DNA from 4 places in the Streptomyces siamensis genome. Region 4 is predicted to be linked to each of the others. Evidence: riboswitches for the same ligand, from Rfam matches in the RefSeq annotation. Region 4 holds a riboswitch; each other region holds the start of a gene.
The links. Region 4 has a riboswitch for cyclic di-AMP ahead of ABEB03_RS30255 (M23 family metallopeptidase). Riboswitches for the same ligand answer to the same signal wherever they lie in the genome.
Positions count from the first base shown of each region.

Region 1: linked by a shared signal. The riboswitch ahead of ABEB03_RS29450 (M23 family metallopeptidase) and the one ahead of ABEB03_RS30255 (M23 family metallopeptidase) in region 4 are both predicted to bind cyclic di-AMP.
Region 2: linked by a shared signal. The riboswitch ahead of ABEB03_RS09835 (transglycosylase SLT domain-containing protein) and the one ahead of ABEB03_RS30255 (M23 family metallopeptidase) in region 4 are both predicted to bind cyclic di-AMP.
Region 3: linked by a shared signal. The riboswitch ahead of ABEB03_RS41630 (transglycosylase family protein) and the one ahead of ABEB03_RS30255 (M23 family metallopeptidase) in region 4 are both predicted to bind cyclic di-AMP.

Region 1 is NZ_BAABKB010000027.1:189,391-193,827, forward strand. Features, by position in the region: gene ABEB03_RS29445 (alpha-galactosidase) at 1-1,750, shown strand, start outside; cyclic di-AMP (ydaO/yuaA leader) riboswitch at 2,058-2,209, shown strand; gene ABEB03_RS29450 (M23 family metallopeptidase) at 2,214-3,077, shown strand; gene ABEB03_RS29455 (SGNH/GDSL hydrolase family protein) at 3,434-4,219, shown strand; gene ABEB03_RS29460 (SIMPL domain-containing protein) at 4,370-4,437, shown strand, end outside.
Region 2 is NZ_BAABKB010000003.1:189,690-194,126, forward strand. Features, by position in the region: gene ABEB03_RS09825 (FAD-dependent oxidoreductase) at 1-591, shown strand, start outside; gene ABEB03_RS09830 (HAD family hydrolase) at 796-1,605, shown strand; gene ABEB03_RS09835 (transglycosylase SLT domain-containing protein) at 1,727-2,458, opposite strand; cyclic di-AMP (ydaO/yuaA leader) riboswitch at 2,481-2,592, opposite strand; gene ABEB03_RS09840 (CocE/NonD family hydrolase) at 3,059-4,437, opposite strand, start outside.
Region 3 is NZ_BAABKB010000046.1:148-4,584, reverse strand. Features, by position in the region: gene eno (phosphopyruvate hydratase) at 1-452, opposite strand, end outside; gene ABEB03_RS41630 (transglycosylase family protein) at 948-1,622, opposite strand; cyclic di-AMP (ydaO/yuaA leader) riboswitch at 1,626-1,789, opposite strand; gene ABEB03_RS41625 (transglycosylase family protein) at 1,973-2,947, opposite strand; gene ABEB03_RS41620 (cytochrome P450 family protein) at 3,132-4,403, opposite strand.
Region 4 is NZ_BAABKB010000029.1:81,280-85,716, forward strand. Features, by position in the region: gene ABEB03_RS30240 (bifunctional acetate--CoA ligase family protein/GNAT family N-acetyltransferase) at 1-94, opposite strand, end outside; gene ABEB03_RS30245 (HPr family phosphocarrier protein) at 272-553, shown strand; gene ABEB03_RS30250 (GntR family transcriptional regulator) at 723-1,418, opposite strand; gene ABEB03_RS30255 (M23 family metallopeptidase) at 1,680-2,444, opposite strand; cyclic di-AMP (ydaO/yuaA leader) riboswitch at 2,457-2,616, opposite strand; gene ABEB03_RS30260 (M16 family metallopeptidase) at 2,832-4,232, opposite strand; gene ABEB03_RS30265 (M16 family metallopeptidase) at 4,229-4,437, opposite strand, start outside.

The DNA of each region.
Region 1 (4,437 bases), on a different contig from region 4:
GCGCTTCGCGGACTCCGGGCTCCGCATCACGCTGCACTACCGCATGCGCGGCGACGTCGTCGAGCGCTGGGCCGCCCTGGACAACGACGGGCCCGCCGTGGAGCTGCTGCGCGCCGACTCGGCGACCTGGACGCTGCCTGAGCGCGACGGCTGGCGGCTGTCCCAGCTGCACGGCCGGTGGGCGGCCGAGTCCCGGCTGGTGCGCTCCCCCCTCACCTACGGGGAGAAGATCATCGGCAGCCGGCGCGGCCACACCGGGCACCAGCACCTGCCCTGGGTCGCGCTGGACAGCGAGGCCACCGAGGAGAGCGGCGAGGTGTACGGGTGCGCCCTCGGCTGGTCGGGGTCCTGGCGGATCGCCGTGGCCCAGCTGCCCGACGCCCGGGTGCAGATCACCGGGGGCGCGGGGTACGACGACTCCGGGCTGCTGCGCCTGGAGGCGGGGGAGTCGTTCACCACCCCGGTCTTCGCCGGGCTCTGGAGCGCCGGCGGCTTCGGCGGGGCGAGCCGGACCTGGCACGCCTACCAGCGGGAGCACGTCGTCCCGGACGCCGGCCGGGACCGCCCGGTGCTCTTCAATTCCTGGGAGGCCACCACCTTCGACATCGCCGAGGACCAGCAGATGGCGCTGGCGCGGCGGGCCGCGGAGATCGGTGTCGAGCTGTTCGTGGTCGACGACGGCTGGTTCGGCGCGCGCACCGGCGACCGGGCCGGGCTCGGCGACTGGACGCCCAACCCGGACCGTTTCCCCGCGGGGCTCAAGCCGCTCGCCGACCATGTCCACGCGCTCGGCATGGGGTTCGGGATCTGGGTCGAACCGGAGATGGTCAATCCGGACAGCGAGCTGTACCGCGCGCACCCGGACTGGGTCCAGTTCCAATCGGGGCGGACCAGGACGGAGTACCGCAATCAACTCGTTCTCAACCTGGCCCGCCAGGACGTCCAGGAGTACCTGTGGGAGCAGCTCGACCGGCTGCTCTCCGGTGCGCCGGTCGACTATGTGAAGTGGGACTTCAACCGCTGCTTCACGGACGCGGGTTGGCCCGGAGAGTCCTATCCGCAGAAGCTGTGGGTCGAGCACGTGCGGGCCCTGTACGCCCTCCTCGACCGGCTGCGGGCCGCGCACCCCGGTGTCGCCTTCGAGTCCTGCTCCGGCGGTGGCGGCAGGATCGACCTCGGCATCATGGCCCGTACGGACCAGGTGTGGACCTCGGACAACACCGACCCGCTCGACCGGCTCGCCATCCAGTACGGCCTCAGCCAGATCCACCCCGCGCGGGTCATGTCCGCCTGGGTCACCGACAGCCCGAACACCCAGCTCAACGGCCGGGTCAGCGCCCTGCGTCCACGGTTCGTGAGCGCCATGGCCGGGGTGCTCGGCATCGGTGGGGACCTGTCCGCGTGGAGCGAGGAGGAGCTCGCCGAGGCGCGGGAATGGGTCCGCCTCTACAAGGAGATCCGCCCCGTCGTGCAGCGCGGGGACCTCTACCGTCTGCGCCCTCCTGAGGGCGGCCTGAGCGCCGTGCAGTACGTCCACGGCGACGAGACGGTGGTGCTCGCCTGGCTCCAGGCCCAGCGGTACGGCGAGCCGGCCGCCCCGCTCCGGCTGCGCGGACTCGATCCAGCGCAGGCGTACGAATGCCGTGATACGGGCGAAATCCATCGAGGTGCGGTGTTGCTGCACCACGGGCTGCGGACGAGCCTGCGAGGGGACCTCGATGCCGCAGTCATCCGGCTACGTCGCATATGACTGTTCTGCCGGAATCGGGACCTTCGTTCCAACTGGCCCTGGATTGGGGCGCCGTGCGATGGGCCGCGTGAGCAGCGTCATATTCGTGACGATGCGTCGCGGCCCGCTTTTCGCAACGCGCCCGTATCCGCGGGCTGGTTGAGTCGGCAAAAAGATCATCTCTTCACGGAGAGTGACCGGCATTTCCGACATGGATCAAGAAAGGCGGGAGCGCGGAAAAATCACCTGCTTGTGGCTGCGCTCTCGTCTCGCTTACGTTCGCCCTCACTCCGGACGGACGCCCAATCCTGCCGCCGGCCGGAATCCGCACACAGACCCGCACACGGCAGGAGCGGGGGACCCAAGGTTCCATGCCTGTTCCGGTCTCCGGAACGGCTCGGGGTACAGCCGCGCCCACGCGTGGCCGGGCATCTCCAGCCCGCACCCGACAGCTCACCTCGCAGGCGCCGGAGAGGAACTCGTCATGCCCGCGAAGGGTAAGCACCGCCGTCCCAAGTCCCCCCGCTTCGCCCGCTCGATCGCCGTCGCCGGAACCGGTGGCGCCGCACTCGCGCTGCCCCTGCTGGGCGCCACCGGCGCCCATGCCGCCACCCCCGCCGCAACCGTCGCGCAGAAGGCGGGCAAGGCCGTGACCGCCGCTCCCGTCGCGGCGAAGAAGGTGGCCGGGACCAAGACCTACCGCGTCAAGACCGGCGACTATCTCTCGAAGATCGCCGACCAGCAGAGCGTCCGCGGTGGCTGGAAGAAGCTGTACTCCGACAACCGCTCGGCCATCGGCGGCGACCCGGCGCTGATCCATCCGGGTCTGAAGCTGACGATCGGCGCGAAGGCCGGGTCCGCCGGGACCACCCGGTCGTCCGCTCCGGCCGCGAAGACCGAGAGCGCCCCCGCGCCCCAGGCCGCCGCGAAGAGCTCCTCCGGCTACACGCTGCCGGTCGCGGGCGGCAGCATCGGCACCTCCTACAAGGTGGCGGGCAGCATGTGGTCCAGCGGGTACCACACCGGCGTGGACTTCGTGGTCCCGACCGGCACCACCATCAAGTCCATCGCCGCCGGAACCGTCGTCTCCGCCGGCTGGGGCGGCGCCTACGGCAACCAGGTCGTCATCCAGCACGCCGACGGCAAGTACTCCCAGTACGCCCACATGTCGGCCCTGTCCGTCTCGGCGGGCCAGACCGTGACCCCCGGCCAGCAGATCGGCCTCTCCGGCGCGACGGGCAACGTCACCGGACCGCACCTGCACTTCGAGATCCGCACCACGCCGAACTACGGCTCGGACGTGGACCCGGTCGCCTACCTGCGCTCGCACGGTGTCGCCGTCGGCTGACGCCTTCCGCAGTCCCCTGCGCCCGCCACCTCCTGCCGCGGACGCCGGGTCCCGCTCCTGACGGCGGGACCCGACGTCCACGAGGCAGGACCACCTCCGAAGGCCGGACCCCCGATCCCCGGGGTCCGGCCTTCGGTGCGTCGACACGTCAATTCGGCGCCACCGGTGCCGGATTGCGGCCCTCCGCGTGCGGACACGGTCAACGCTCCTGATCAGGGCCCTATTCCGGATTGACCAATACTTGACGAGTGGCTTATCTCACCATCCGTCAACCCTTCCTTACGGTCGCGTAGCTCACATCGAAAGGTGAATCATGGTCCGACGTGGCAGACGATTCGAAGAGTGACAACAGATCAGTGATCGGGTCGTACGTGGCGGTGGGGGACAGCTTCACCGAGGGCGTCGGCGACCCCGGTCCGGACGGGGCCTTCGTGGGCTGGGCCGACCGCTTCGCGGTGCTCCTCGCGGACCGGCGCGCCGAGGGCGACTTCAACTACACCAATCTCGCCGTGCGCGGGAAACTGCTCGACCAGATCGTCGCGGACCAGCTCGGGCGCGCCAAGGAACTCGCCCCGGACCTGGTCTCCTTCTGCGCGGGCGGCAACGACATCATCCGGCCCGGCACCGACCCCGACGAGGTCGCGGAGCGCTTCGAGCAGGCGATCGCCGACCTCACCTCCGCCGTCGGCACCGTCATGGTGACCACCGGCTTCGACACCCGTGGCGTGCCCGTGCTCAAGCACCTGCGCGGCAAGATCGCCACGTACAACGGACATGTGCGTGCCATCGCGGACCGCTACGGCTGCCCCGTGCTCGACCTCTGGTCCCTCAAGACGGTTCAGGACCGCCGTGCCTGGGACGGCGACCGGCTGCACCTCTCGCCCGAGGGGCACACCCGGGTGGCGCTCCGCGCCGGTCAGGTACTCGGTCTCGACGTGCCGGCCGACCCGGACCAGCCCTGGCCGCCGCTGCCGCCCCGCGGCACGCTCGAAGTGCGGCGCGACGACATCCACTGGGCGCGTGAGTACCTGGTCCCGTGGATCGGGCGCCGGCTGCGCGGCGAGTCGTCGGGAGACCATGTGGCCGCCAAGGGTGCCCTCTCCCCGGACGACATCAAGATGCGCATAGAGGCGGTCGCCTGAGCCGCGCCGACGCCGCCGGAGTCCGCCGACGGCGGCTCGACCAGTGAGGTGACAACGCGGGAGTGGCGTGGGGCGGAGCGCGGCACGCGGTGCTGGGATGACCGCGAACCGCCCCCGCGTCCCGAGGGGCGGGGCCCGAAGGAGACCTCCATGCCCGCCCGCCGCGTGTCCACCGCACTCGCCGTGACCCTCCTCGCCCTCGCCCTCCCGCAGGCCGC
Region 2 (4,437 bases), on a different contig from region 4:
CGGGTGCGGGTGGTGTCCCGCGGCAGGGGCGCCGTGGACTTCGGCGCGCCCCCGTGGCACCAGCCGAGGCTGCGCCCCGAGTCCCCCTTCGGCCGCGCCTGGTCCCTGTGGGCCCTGAGCTACTACCCGCAGCCCTATCGCCACCTGCCCGCGCGGGCCCGGCACTACTTGGTGCGCCGGGTGCTCGGCCCGCTCGGAGCCTGGTGGCTGCGCGACCGCTTCGAGGGCAAGGTCGAGGTCCGTGAGGTCCAGCGGATCGTCCGCGCCCAGGTGCGCGAGGGCAGCCCCGTCCTGACCGTCCGGACCCATGGGGGCCGGGCCGAGGAACTCTTCGCCGACCACGTCGTCGCGGCGACCGGCTATCGCGTCGACGTCGCGGCGATGGACTTCCTCGGGCACGAGCTGCGCACCGAACTGGCGGTCAGCCGCGGCACCCCGAGGCTGGGCGCGGGCTACCGCTCCTCCGTCCGAGGCCTGTACTTCACCGGGCTGCCGGCGGCGGCCTCGTACGGGCCGGTGATGCGGTTCGTGTGCGGGACGGAGTTCGCCTCGCCCCGGCTGGCCGGACATCTGGCCGCCGCACACAGGTGAGTTGGGGCGAGGTGCGCTGCGGGCGAAGCGGCGCACCTCGCCCTTGCGTGGCTGTGGAGAAGGGCGCCTCCGTGTACCGCGCGCACGGGTTGTACGGCGAACTGCCCCTGCCGTCCGGACGGTGAAGGGCGTTGCGGGCGGGATACCGGACGTCGTCCGGTTCACGGCGGGCCGTTGAGTCGTGCGATCCGTATTCTTCGGATCATGGCCGCTCCGACTGCATATTCACTCATCGCCACTGACCTGGACGGAACGCTGCTGCGCGGCGACGACACCCTCTCCGACCGGTCGCGGGCCGCGCTGGCGAGGGTGGCCGAGGCGGGTGCCCGGCATCTCGTGGTGACGGGCCGTCCCGCACCGAGGGTGCGACCGCTGCTGGACGAACTCGGCGGCGAGGGACTGGCGGTGTGCGGTCAGGGAGCGCAGCTGTACGACGCCGGGGCGGACCGGATGCTGTGGTCGGTGACCCTGGACAGGGAACTGGCGGAGACGGCGCTCGGCAAGATCGAGGCGGAAGTCGGCCTGCTGTACGCGGCGGTGGACCAGGACGGCGTGGACGGGCTGACCTTGATCGAGCCGGGCTACGTGATGCCCCACCCGACGCTCCCGGCGGTACGGGTGCGGCGGCGCGACGACCTGTGGACGGAGCCCATCAGCAAGGTGCTGCTCCGTCACCCTTCCCTGACCGACGACGAGTTGGCCTCGGCGGCACGGTCGGTGGTCGGTTCGCTGGCGACGGTCACCATGTCGGGGCCGGGTACCGTCGAACTCCAGCCATGCGGCGTGACCAAGGCGACGGGTCTCGCCCTCGCCGCGGCGCACCTCGGTCTCGCGCCCGCCGAGACCCTCGCCTTCGGCGACATGCCCAATGACATCCCCATGTTCGACTGGGCGGCCCGTGGGATCGCCATGGCCAACGCGCATCCGGAACTGAAGGCGGTGGCCGACGAGGTGACCTTGTCGAACGAGGACGACGGCATCGCGGTCGTGCTGGAACGGCTCTTCGGGGTGTAGACGCAACCGAAGAAACGGAACAAATCAGAGAAGTCTGAGAAAGACGGACAAAAATACCGATTCGGGGCGCGTGCGGAAGTCCGCCCGCGCCCCGAATCGGCGATGTGCCGCTGTCGCCGGGTCAGTACGCTCCGTTGACGTTGTCGATCGAGCCGTACTTCGCCGCGGCGTAGTTGCAGGCGGCCGTGATGTTCGCGACCGGGTCGTACGGGTCCATCGAGGTGCCGGGGACGTGGTACGCCTTGAAGGTGGGGTCGATCACCTGGAGGAGGCCCTTCGAGGGGATGCCGGCCTTGGCGTTGGAGTCCCAGTTGTTGATGGCGCGGGGGTTGCCGGAGGACTCGCGCATCACGTTGCGGTGGATGCCGTTGTACGTGCCGGGTATGCGCTTCTTGGCCATGATGTCCAGGGAGTGCTTGATCCAGCCGTCGAGGTTGTTGGCGTACGTCTTGCCGGAGGAGGGGGCCGCTGCCGCCGGTGCGGCCTTGGTGAGCGGGGACACCACGCCGGTCGCGAGGTTCTTCGTGCCCACCGTCAGCACCAGTCCCGGGCGCAGGTGGGCGGCGTCGGGGCCGATGACGGCCTTGTTGGCGTCGTACAGCGCCTGCCAGCCACCGCTCGACGGGTTCTTCTTCGCGACGCTCTGGAGGGTGTCACCGGCGACCACGGTGTAGGTGAGGAGCTGCACCTGGGGGACGGTCGCCCGGACGGTCTGCGTCGCGGTGGCGGCCTGGGCGCCGGTGGCGCTCAGGAGGGGGAGTGCGAGGGCGACTCCGCCCACACCGGCGGCGAGCACGCCACGGGTGATGAGGGGGCTGGTCCTGAAGCGGCGGTTCATGAGTCGTCCGGACATGGCGGTTTCCTCTCCTGCGCCTGCGAGGTGAGCTGTCGGGTTCGGGCGGGGAGGTGCCCGGCCGCGCTCTCTGTGCGGCTTGACCCCTAGTCGTTCCGGTTTGTCTGGATCGACGGCTTTTCTGGGTCCCCCGCTCCTGCCGTGTGTGCGTGGGTGGGTGGGTCCGGGCGGCGGCAGGATTCGGCGATCCGCCCGGGATCGACGTGAACGTATGCGAGAGCACATGTCGGGAACAAGGGCTGAATTTCGGACGAAGATCGCTTTCGCCTGATTAAGGCAGTGTCGATACGTCCGATTCAACCGGAATTGGATCCTCAACTTGCCTTTAGCAAAGGGATCCTGTGAAGACGGCGTAAATTCCCGGTCGAGGGTGCACGTGACCCAACTCACGAGACCAAGGCCAACTAAAGCGGCAAGACCGGCAACTCGGACATCACGCCTCGGTGGCCTATCGGTACGAGTAGGTACAACTCGGACATCAGGGCGTGGCGGGCCGGAGGGTATAAGTCGGGCAACTCGGGCAGGCCGCAGGGGTTTCCGTGGGGCAGGGCGGTCGTGCGTCCGGCCGCCCCGGCGGGCAGGGCCGGAGCGTCGGCGGGCCTAGCCCGACGTGCGCGGGATCCGCTTCTGCCACGTCCGGTGGAAGACCACCTCGTCGCCGTCCCTGCAGATGACCTCGTCGGAGGCGATGAACTCCCTTTCGGAGCAGGTGAGTTCCGACCGCGTCGTCACCCGGGCGTCCCAGGCGAGGTCAGGGCGGTGGAAGCGGACCGACCAGGCCGAGCGGGCGCGCGCCGACAAGGGGCCGGACTCGTCGATCGTGTACGACTCCCCGACGTCCTCGGTGACTTCGAGGCCGTCCGGGTGGATATGGGTGCCTTCGTGACGGAGGTCGGTCTCCAGACGCCACTCGCCCTTGGCGACGTCGTGCACGAGGAGCCGTTCGGGGCGCGGCTCGTCCAGCGTCGCGGGGGAGGCCGCCCCGAGGGGTGCGGACTGCTCCGGCTCCTCGAAGGCGATCGCCGGGTCCGACTCCCGTGCCCTCACCGGGAGTTCGAGGACGCCGGCCGCCGGGTCCAGGGTGAAGCCGGTCTCCGGACCGGGCTGGGGCCAGACCCACGGCCAGTACGCGGAGGAGACGGCGAGCCGGACGTGATGCCCGGGCGGGAACGCGTGACCGATGGGGTCCAGCTCGACGAGCACGTCCTCCGTCGCGCCCGGCACCCATGCCGTCGCCCGGTCGCTGCCGTGGCGCGCCGACAGATTCAGCACGCCCCGGGTGACGAGCGTCGAGGCGCCGTCGGGAGCCACGTCGCACAGCCTGGCGATCACCTGGCCCCGGGGGGAGTGCGAGGTCAGCCGCAGCCGGACCGCCGGGCGGCCCAGGACCCAGGTCTCCTCCGTGACCTCGAACTCGAAGCAGACCGACCGGGCGTCCTCCTCCCGCTGGTCCGGGGGCAGGTCGGCGTCGTGGCCGCGTGGGACGGTGCGGCCCGCGTCCACCCCGGTGTGCTGCGGTGAGCGCACCGCCACCGGGTCGCCCTGGAGCGCGTATGTGACCCGGGTCACGGAGGGCGACGGCCAGACGGGATCACCCACCCAGCGGCCGGTGATCACCGGATACGTCGTCGCCGGGGGACGCGCGTCCATGACGTACGAGCGCAGGAGCGGTTCCGTCATGATGCCGCCGGGGCCGGGGCCGGGGCCGGGGCCCGTCCCGGGCGTCGTCGGGGTGCGCAGCCAGTGGTCCCACCAGCGCAGGGTCTCCTGGAGGAAGCCGATCGCCGGGCCGGGCGGCCGGTCCCGGTCGGGATAGTGGTGCGACCACGGGCCGATCACTCCGCGTACGCGATCGGGTGGCAGGTGCTCGACCAGACGCAGCACCGTGTCGCGGTACGGGTCGTGCCAGCCGCCGACCGCCAGGACCGCCGCCCGGATCGCTCCGTAGTTCTCGCGGACGCTCCCGTGGCGCCAGTACG
Region 3 (4,437 bases), on a different contig from region 4:
ATGTTCATCATCGGAACGGGCAGCAGGTGCGCGTTCGGGCCGCCCAGGTAGCGGAAGAGGGGGAGGTCGGACGCCTCGGAGGCGGCGTGCGCGACGGCGAGCGAGACGCCGAGGATGGCGTTGGCGCCGAGCGAGCCCTTGTTGTCGGTGGCGTCCAGGTCGAACATCGCCTGGTCGATCAGGCGCTGCTCGGTGGCGTCGTAGCCGACGAGCTCCGGGCCGATCTGCTCGATGACGGCGAGGACGGCCTTCTCGACACCCTTGCCCTGGTAGCGGTTGGGGTCACCGTCGCGGAGCTCGATGGCCTCGAAGGCACCGGTGGAGGCGCCGGACGGGACGGCGGCACGACCGGTGCTGCCGTCGTCGAGGCCGACCTCGACCTCGACCGTGGGGTTGCCTCGGGAGTCCAGGATTTCCCGGGCTACGACGACGTCGATGGACGGCACGAGCATCTCCTTCTGGGATGTGACGCGGGTACGCCGGACACCGGGCCCGGCACGGCGCGGAGCCTGGGACGGCTTCGCGACATGAGCCTAACCGCCCCGGGGGGATCGGCCAGCCTGACGACCACCCCTTGAGCAGAACCGAGCGTAAATTGTTTCCGAACGGAACAAAAACCTGCCCCGTACATGAATACCGCCCCGCACGAAAAGCCCCGCCCCGGCGCGTGCGGGGGAACACGTGCCGGGGCGGGGAGCCCGTGGGGACGGGGGGACCCTCACGAGACCTCCGGTGCGGAGACCTCTTCTATGGGAGAGCCATGGACCGGCCGAGGCCTTTCGGGGACCGGTGCCGGACCGCGACCGGCGGCGCGGGGCCGGACCGGACGGCGTGGACGCCGGTCCGGACCGCACACGGCCGATGGGGGCGCGGACGCAGGTGGGGGCTGCGGTCGCGGACGGACGCACGGCGGCCGGTGGGGGGCGCGGCCGCCGCGCGAGGGCCGGTCAGCCGAGGTGCAGCTGCTGGCCCGGGAAGATGAAGTCGGCGTCGTCGACGATGTCCTTGTTCAGCTTGAACAGCTGCTGCCAGCCACCCTTGACGTGCTTCTTCTCGGCGATGGAGCTGAGGGTGTCGCCCTTGACGACCTTGTACTCGCCGTCACCCTTCTTGACCTTCTCGCCGGTCGGGGTGGTGACGGTCTCCTTGGCGGCCGGGCGCTCGGCCGAACGTGAGGCGGGCTGCTCCGTCGTACGGGTGGTGGTGCTCGGGGTGCTCGACGCGGAGTCGGCACTGCCGCCGTTGTACGTGGCGTTCGACAGGCCCGTGCCGCAGGTCGGCCAGGCGCCCTTGCCCTGCGCGGCGAGAACCTTCTCACCGACGGCTATCTGCTGGGCCTTGGAGGCCTTGTCGGCGGTGGAGGCGTAGGCGGTGCCTCCGTACGCGGCCCAGGTGGAGGCCGCGAACTGCAGGCCGCCGTAGTAGCCGTTGCCGGTGTTGATGGCCCAGTTGCCGCCGGCCTCGCACTGGGCGACGGCGTCCCACTCGGACGCGGTGGCGGCGGAGGCGTTGCCGGCGGCCATCAGCGGAGCGGCGATGGCGACACCGGTGACACCGGCGAGGGCGGCGACACGTGCGGCCTTGGAAGGACGACGGTGCTTGCCCTTGTCGGAAAACAGCATGGAGGATCCCCTCACCGACGCCTGCGAGGTGAGCTGTCGGGTTCGGGCGGGTGAGTGCCCGGCCGCGCGCTCCAGCGCTCGGCTCCACCCCTAGCCGCTCCCGGTTCAACAACCGTTCGCGGCACTTACCTTGGGTCCCCCGCTCCTGCCCACGGCGCTTGACGCGTCGACTGTTCCCGTACGGCCGTCGGCAGGATTCGGCGTTGCGACCGTCGGGGCCCGCTGTGGCGAGCGATCACGACCGTAGGCATGCGGTCGACGGAATTCCAAAGACGATCAGGGCCTCTGAGACTCATCTCTCACTCGCACCAAACCGGACATTCCACGGCGAACCGTGACGCGAACTCCCGCTACTTTTCGCCCGATTCGGCATCAACTGCAAGGCTCTGACCGGGGAGGATGAGGTCGGGGTCGGCGCCGACCGTCTTCTTGTTCGCGTCGTACAGCCCGGACCATCCGCCCGGCAGGTCGAGGGCGTCGGCGATCGTCGAGAGGCTGTCGCCGTTGCGCACGGTGTAGGAGCCGTCGGCGGATTCACGCGAGGGGGCCGAGCCGCGGGAGGCGTGCCGCCCCGGAGTGCCGTCCTTGCGGGCGTCACCCGCGCCCTCCGTGGCGTCCTCGTCGGCGCTGTCGCCGCGGTGGCGGCCGGCTCCGGCCGTGCCGCCCTCGGACGCCTCCGAAGACTCGTCGCTCCGGCCCGACTTGTCCGATCCATCGCTCTTCGGCGTCGCCTGGTCCGAGCGGTCCGAGTCCTGGGAGTCCTCGTCGGACGAGGTGTCGGACTTGGTGGAGTTCCCGCCCTCGCGCGAGGTGTCGGTCAGGGAGGACGAACCGGACGAGAAAGAGGAGTCGGAAGAATCAGATGAAGAGGACGAACCGGACGAGTCCGAAGAACCGCCCTCGTTCGAGGAATCGTCGCCCAGGCCCGTGTCGACCTCGACGTCAGCGGAGTTCTTGCTGAGCCCGGAGAGCGGCCCGCAGGTCGGCCAGGCGGTGAGCCCCTCGCCGTCGAGGACCTTCTCCGCGATGGCTATCTGCTGCGAGCGGCTGGCCTGGTCGGCGCTCGGGGCGTAGGCGAGACCGCCGTACCTCTCCCAGTTGTCCTGGGTCAACTGAAGGCCGCCGTAGTAGCCGTTGCCGTTGTCGGCGCTCCAGGCGCCGCCGCTCTCGCACTCCGCGACCCGGTCCCACGTGGTGCCGTCGGCTGCGCTCGCGCTGGTGGCGCCGAGCAACGGGATCGCGATGGCCGATCCGGTCACTCCTGCGGCGACGATGAGGGCCGGGGCCTGACGGGGGCGACGGTGACGGCCGTTCCCGGAGAGCATGCGGAAGCCTTTCGCGTGACAGCAGGTGACTACAGCGGCTACAGCGACAGATGGGCCGCGTTGCTGGGTGAACGTATCCGCACTCGAACGCTTGTCACAAGTCGATGCAGCGCAGATCACGTGAAGATCACAGATATGACGGACCGTCATCCACTGCCGGTCGGGACGCCGTTCCGCGGCATGCCTACCTGATCGGCGTGAACTCCACCGGAAGTGTGCGCAATCCACGCATAATGAGGCCACCACGCCAGCGCAAATCGGCCGGATCCCCCGCGAGTTGCAGATCGGGCAGGCGGGCGAGGAGCGTGGCGAGCGCGGTCTGCCCCTCCAGACGGGCGAGCGGCGCGCCGAGACAGTAGTGAAGGCCGTGACCGTACCCGAGGTGCTGGTTGTCACGCCGGGACAGGTCGAGCGTGTCCGGCTGTTCGAACCGTGCGGGGTCACGGTCCGCAGCCGCCAGGACGACGAGGACGGGATCGCCGGGCGCGATGTCCTGCCCGCCGATCCGCACGGACTCCGTGGCGAACCGCCAGGTGGCGAGCTCGACCGGCCCGTCGTAGCGCAGGAGTTCCTCGACCCCGGTCTCGAGCAGTGCCCGCTCCCCCGCGGCGAGGGAGGTCTGGAGGCGGGCCCGCTGCCCGGGGTGGGTGAGGAGGGCGTAGGTGCCGTTGCCGATGAGGTTGACCGTCGTCTCGAATCCCGCGAAGAGCAGGATGAACGCCATCGCGGCGGCCTCGTTCTCGGTGAGGTGCTCGCCGTGGTCGGAGGCGCGGATGAGCCCGGAGATGAGGTCCTCGCCGGGTGCGGGGTGCTCGGGCAGCGCCTCCCGCTTGCGGTGGATGAGGTCGGCCAGATAGCCGCGCATCTTCTTGACGGACCGCGCCACCCCGCCCCTCGGCCCGCCACCGTGCCGGATCATCATGCCCGCCCAGTCCCGGAAGTCGTCCTGGTCCTCGCGGGGGACGCCGAGCAGGTCGCAGATGGCGTAGATGGGCAGCGGGAACGCGAAGTCGTGGATGAGGTCCGCGGAGCCCTCGCCCGCGAACCGGTCGATCAGCCGGTCGGTCAGTTCCTGCACGCGCGGCGCGAACTCCGCCACCCTGCGCGGGGTGAACGCCTTGCTGACCAGCCGCCGCAGCCGGGTGTGGTCCGGCGGGTCGATGTTCAGCAGATGGGTCATCAGCTCGGCCTTGCGCTCGCCCGGGATGCCCGTCTTCCCCTTGGCGTGGGCGGGTTCGTCGTGATGGGCGGGGTTCTTGGACAGCCGTTGGTCGGCGAGCGCCTGCCGGGCGTCCGTGTACCGGGTGACGAGCCAGGCCTCCACCCCGCTGGGCAGCCGGGTCCGGTGCACCGGGGCGTGCTCCCGGAGCCAGGCGTACGCCGGGTAGGGGTCGGTCGCGAACTCCCAGGTGAAGAGTTCGGGGGCGGGGCTGGCGGAGGCGTGGGGCTCGGTCACTCCCCGACGGTATCCGCAGCGCCCGGAGGTGCCG
Region 4 (4,437 bases):
TGATGGGCCTGATGCGGGCGGTGCCGCCGTCGCGCAGCACCACGTCGGCTTCCCAGTGAGCGGGGTACGCGTGCCCGTCCGGCGAGGTCTGCATGGGCCCCAGAGTACGGCTCGCGTCCGACAACGGCGCGCGGCAGTCTGTGGAGGACGGAAGCCGGATCGAGGCCGCGATCCGGCGACACTCGGGACGGGACTCCGGACCGCTCCGGGCAGTCTTCACGTTATGGGACACTGGTCTAGACAACCCTGAACACCTGAAGGGCAGCATCACATGGCTGAGCGCCGCGTCAACGTCGGCTGGGCTGAGGGCCTCCACGCCCGCCCCGCCTCCATCTTCGTCCGGGCCGCCACGGCCTCCGGCATCCCCGTGACGATCGCCAAGGCCGACGGGAACCCCGTCAACGCGGCCTCCATGCTCGCGGTCCTCGGCCTGGGTGCCCAGGGCGGCGAGGAGATCGTCCTCGCCTCCGACGCCGAGGGTGCGGACGCCGCCCTCGACCGCCTTGCCAAGCTGGTCGCCGAGGGGCTCGAGGAGCTCCCGGAGACTGTCTGATCGCATTGCCGGCGACGGCGGACTTCGCCCCGAGAGGCGAAAGAACGCCGTCCCGCACATCCGCCGAAGGGCTCGTCCGAGAATCTCGGACGAGCCCTTTGCTTTTCCCGTTTCCGGGCAGCAGAAATAATCCCCCGCGAATTACTCATCTTTGTATACGGTGCCCGTGTTAATGCCGCACGCCCGTCATGTTTACGGGATGTTGCGAAGTCCTCACACGCTCCGCCCGGTCCCCGCCGCCGGGAAAACGGAGCCGGTGCGCGGCCGTCGCACGCTCCGCGTGCAGAGCCGTGATCGACCGCGCCCGCTCGCTGTCGCCCCGCGCGACGGCGTCCACGATCCCGCCGTGCTCCGCCCAGGACTCCGCCGGGCCGGCCGGCACCTCCACGGTGTACATCCAGGCGATCTTGTGCCGCAGCTGCGCGAGCGTGGACGTCAGCGCCGGGCTGCCGGAGGCCTGCGCGAGGGTCTCGTGGAACCAGCCTCCCAAGGAGCGCAGATCCTCGCTGTGCCCCCTCCTGGCGCGCTCCTGACCGAGCCTGACCAGGCCCCGGAGCACCTTCAGATGGGCCTCGGTCCGGCGCTGGGCGGCCCGTGCCGCGGCCAGCGGCTCCAGCAGCATCCGCATCTCCAGCAGGTCCGACGCCTCCTGCTCGGTCGGCTCCGCGACACACGCGCCCGCGTGCCGCCGGGTGACGACGAAGCCCTCGGCCTCCAGCGTGCGCAGCGCTTCGCGCACGGGGACACGCGAGACGCCGTAGCGGCGGGCGAGCAGTTCCTCGGTGAGCCGGCTGCCGCGCTCGTAGACGCCCGAGACGATGTCGTCACGGATCGCCGTGCATACCGAGTGCGCCGGAATACGCATGACCGGACCTCCGCTTTAATGCCCGCGAAACGCCATCGATTGACGCCTGTTCAGTGACTCTATTGCAGGCAGCCGGAATTTCCGACGGGAGGCCGGAATCCATGGATATTTTTTGGACAGATGCCCGGCCGAAACGACGATGCCCCGGCTCGGTGAGCCGGGGCATCCAAAGTCGTGAAGAAGTCGCGGAGCGGACGTCGGAGGTTCACACCGCGCGAGCGGCGGCGCGCCGGGCGTCCGTGCCCCGCGGGCCGAGGTGCGTCAGACGCTCACACCGCGCGCGCGGAGGTAGCCGACGGGGTCCATGTCCGAGCCGTACTCCGCGGTCGTACGGGCCTCGAAGTGAAGGTGCGGTCCGGTGGTGTTCCCGGTGGACCCGGAGAGGGCTATCTGCTGCCCCGGGGTGACCGCCTGGCCGACGGAGACGCCGATGGACGACAGGTGGCCGTACATGGTGTACGTGCCGTCGTGCATCTTGATCACGACCTGGTTGCCGTAGGCGCCGCCCCAGCCGGCCGTGACGACCGTGCCCGAGCCGACGGCGTGGACCGGGGTGCCGGACGCCGCGTGGAAGTCGACGCCGGTGTGGCTGCCGGAGGACCAGAGGCTGCCACCGGTCTTGTAGCCCGTGGAGACGTACGAGCCGGTGATCGGCAGGACGAAGGAGTTGAGGCGCTTGCGCTCGGCCTCGCGGGCGGCGCGCTCCTTGGCCTCACGCTTCTTCTTGGCCTCCTCGGCGGCCCGCTTGCGGGCGGCCTCCTCGGCCTTCTTCAGCGCCGTGGCCTCGTCGGCGGCGCGCTGCTGCGCCACGGCCTGCTCGTCGATCTGCTCGGCTACCGAGTCGCCGAGGGAGACGACCGGAGTCAGTCCGGTCTGCTCGACGGAGGTCTCCGCGGCGAGCGCGGGTGCGGCCAGCGCCCCGACGACGCCGGTGGTGGTGAGCGCCGCGACGCCGACGGCGTTCGTGGTGGTGCGCTTCACGCGGCTCGGACGACGATGCTTCCCGGTGCCACAGGTGAACGCCATGTAGGGGCTGGTCCTTTCCTTCCCTCTCGCCTACCGGGTTAGCTGACGGGTTCGGAGCAGGAAGGTCTCCTACGGACCCCCTCCGGGAGGGCGTCCGATTCACCCCAGGGACTGCGTATGGGTCCCCGGCTCCCCTGGCTCGCGCCGTACGGGGACTCGGCGATGACTGTCCGGTGCCGCGGGCGCGGCGCACTGCCTGGCGAACAGCCGGATCGACGCTAGACGGGGCGCCTTTCGAACAACAAACGGATCACGGTTTTTGTAGTGCATGCCACAGGGCAGACAGGCAACCTCTCCACCAATACGGACAAATCGAGAAGGGAGTCCGGACAAAGCGAGGCCCAGGTGACGTATGCGCCACCTGGGCCTCCGAGATGTCGCGCCGCTCTACTCGGCCGTCACGACGGTCACTTCACCGATTCCGAGGGCCTGGACGGGCTCCTTGATCTTCTCGGCGTCGCCCACCAGCACCGTCACCAGCCGGTCCACCGGGAAGGCGTTCACGACGGCCGCCGTTGCCTCCACGGTGCCCGTCGCGGCCAGCTGCTGATACAGCGTCGCCTGGTAGTCGTCGGGCAGGAACTGCTCGACCTGGTCCGCGAGTGTGCTCGCCACGGCCGCCGCGGTCTCGAACTTGAGGGGCGCCACACCGACCAGGTTCTGCACGGCGACGTCCCGCTCGGCGTCGGTCAGACCCTCGGCGGCGAGGGTGCGCAGCACCTTCCACAGGTCGTCGAGCGCCGGACCCGTGTTCGGGGTGTCCACGGAGCCGCTGATGGCGAGCATCGCCACGCCCGTGGTGCCCGCGGAGGACGACGGCGCGGCCCGCAGGACCTGGCCGAACGCCCGTACGCCGTAGGTGTATCCCTTCTCCTCGCGCAGGACCCGGTCCAGACGCGAGGTGAGGGTGCCGCCGAGGCAGTAGGTGCCGAGCACCTGGGCGGGCCACACACGGTCGTGCCGGTCGGCCCCCACACGGCCGATGAGCAGCTGCGTCTGCACGGCACCGGGCCGGTCGACGATGATCACGCGGCCCGTGTCGTCGGCGCTCACCGGCGGCACCGGGCGCGGCTCGGCGGACGAGCCGGTCCAGGAGCCGAGCGTGTCGCCGAGCAGTTCGTCGACGTCGACGCCGGTGAGGTCACCGACGATGACCGCGGTCCCGGTCGCGGGACGCACGTGCTTCTCGTAGAAGGCGCGCACGGCCGCCGAGTCGATGTTCTCGACGGTCTCCTCGGTGCCCTGCCGCGGGCGCGACATGCGCGAGGTCGACGGGAAGAGCTCCTTGGAGAGCTCCTTGGCGGCGCGGCGGGCCGGGTTGGCCGACTCGTGCGGGATCTCGTCCAGCCGGTTGCGCACCAGCCGCTCGACCTCGCTGTCCTCGAACGCCGGTGCCCGCAGGGCGTCGGCCAGCAGACCGAGCGCCTTGGGCAGGCGGGAGACGGGGACTTCGAGCGACAGACGCACGCCGGGGTGGTCCGCGTGCGCGTCGAGCGTGGCGCCGCAGCGCTCCAGCTCCGCGGCGAACTCCTCGGCGGAGTGCTTGTCCGTGCCCTCGGAGAAGGCCCGCGCCATGATGGTGGCGACGCCGTCCAGACCGGTCGGCTCGGCCTCCAGGGGCGCCGCGAGCAGCACCTCGACGGCGACGACCTGCTGACCGGGGCGGTGGCAGCGCAGCACCGTCAGGCCGTTGTCCAGCGTGCCGCGCTCGGGGGCCGGGAACGCCCAGGGCTTGGCCTCGCCCGCCTGGGGCTGCGGGTGGAAATCCATGCTCGCGAGCTCGGTCACTTCGCCGACTCCTCGTCTTCGTCGGTGGTTTCGGCGGCCTGAGGGGCCTCGGCGAGCGGCTCGTAGACGAGCACCGCGCGGTTGTCGGGGCGCAGCCGGGCCTTGGCGACCTCCTGGACCTCCTCGGCGGTGACGGCGAGGACGCGCTGCACGGCGGTCAGGGCGAGCTGCGGGTCGCCGAACAGGACGGCGAACCGGCACAGTT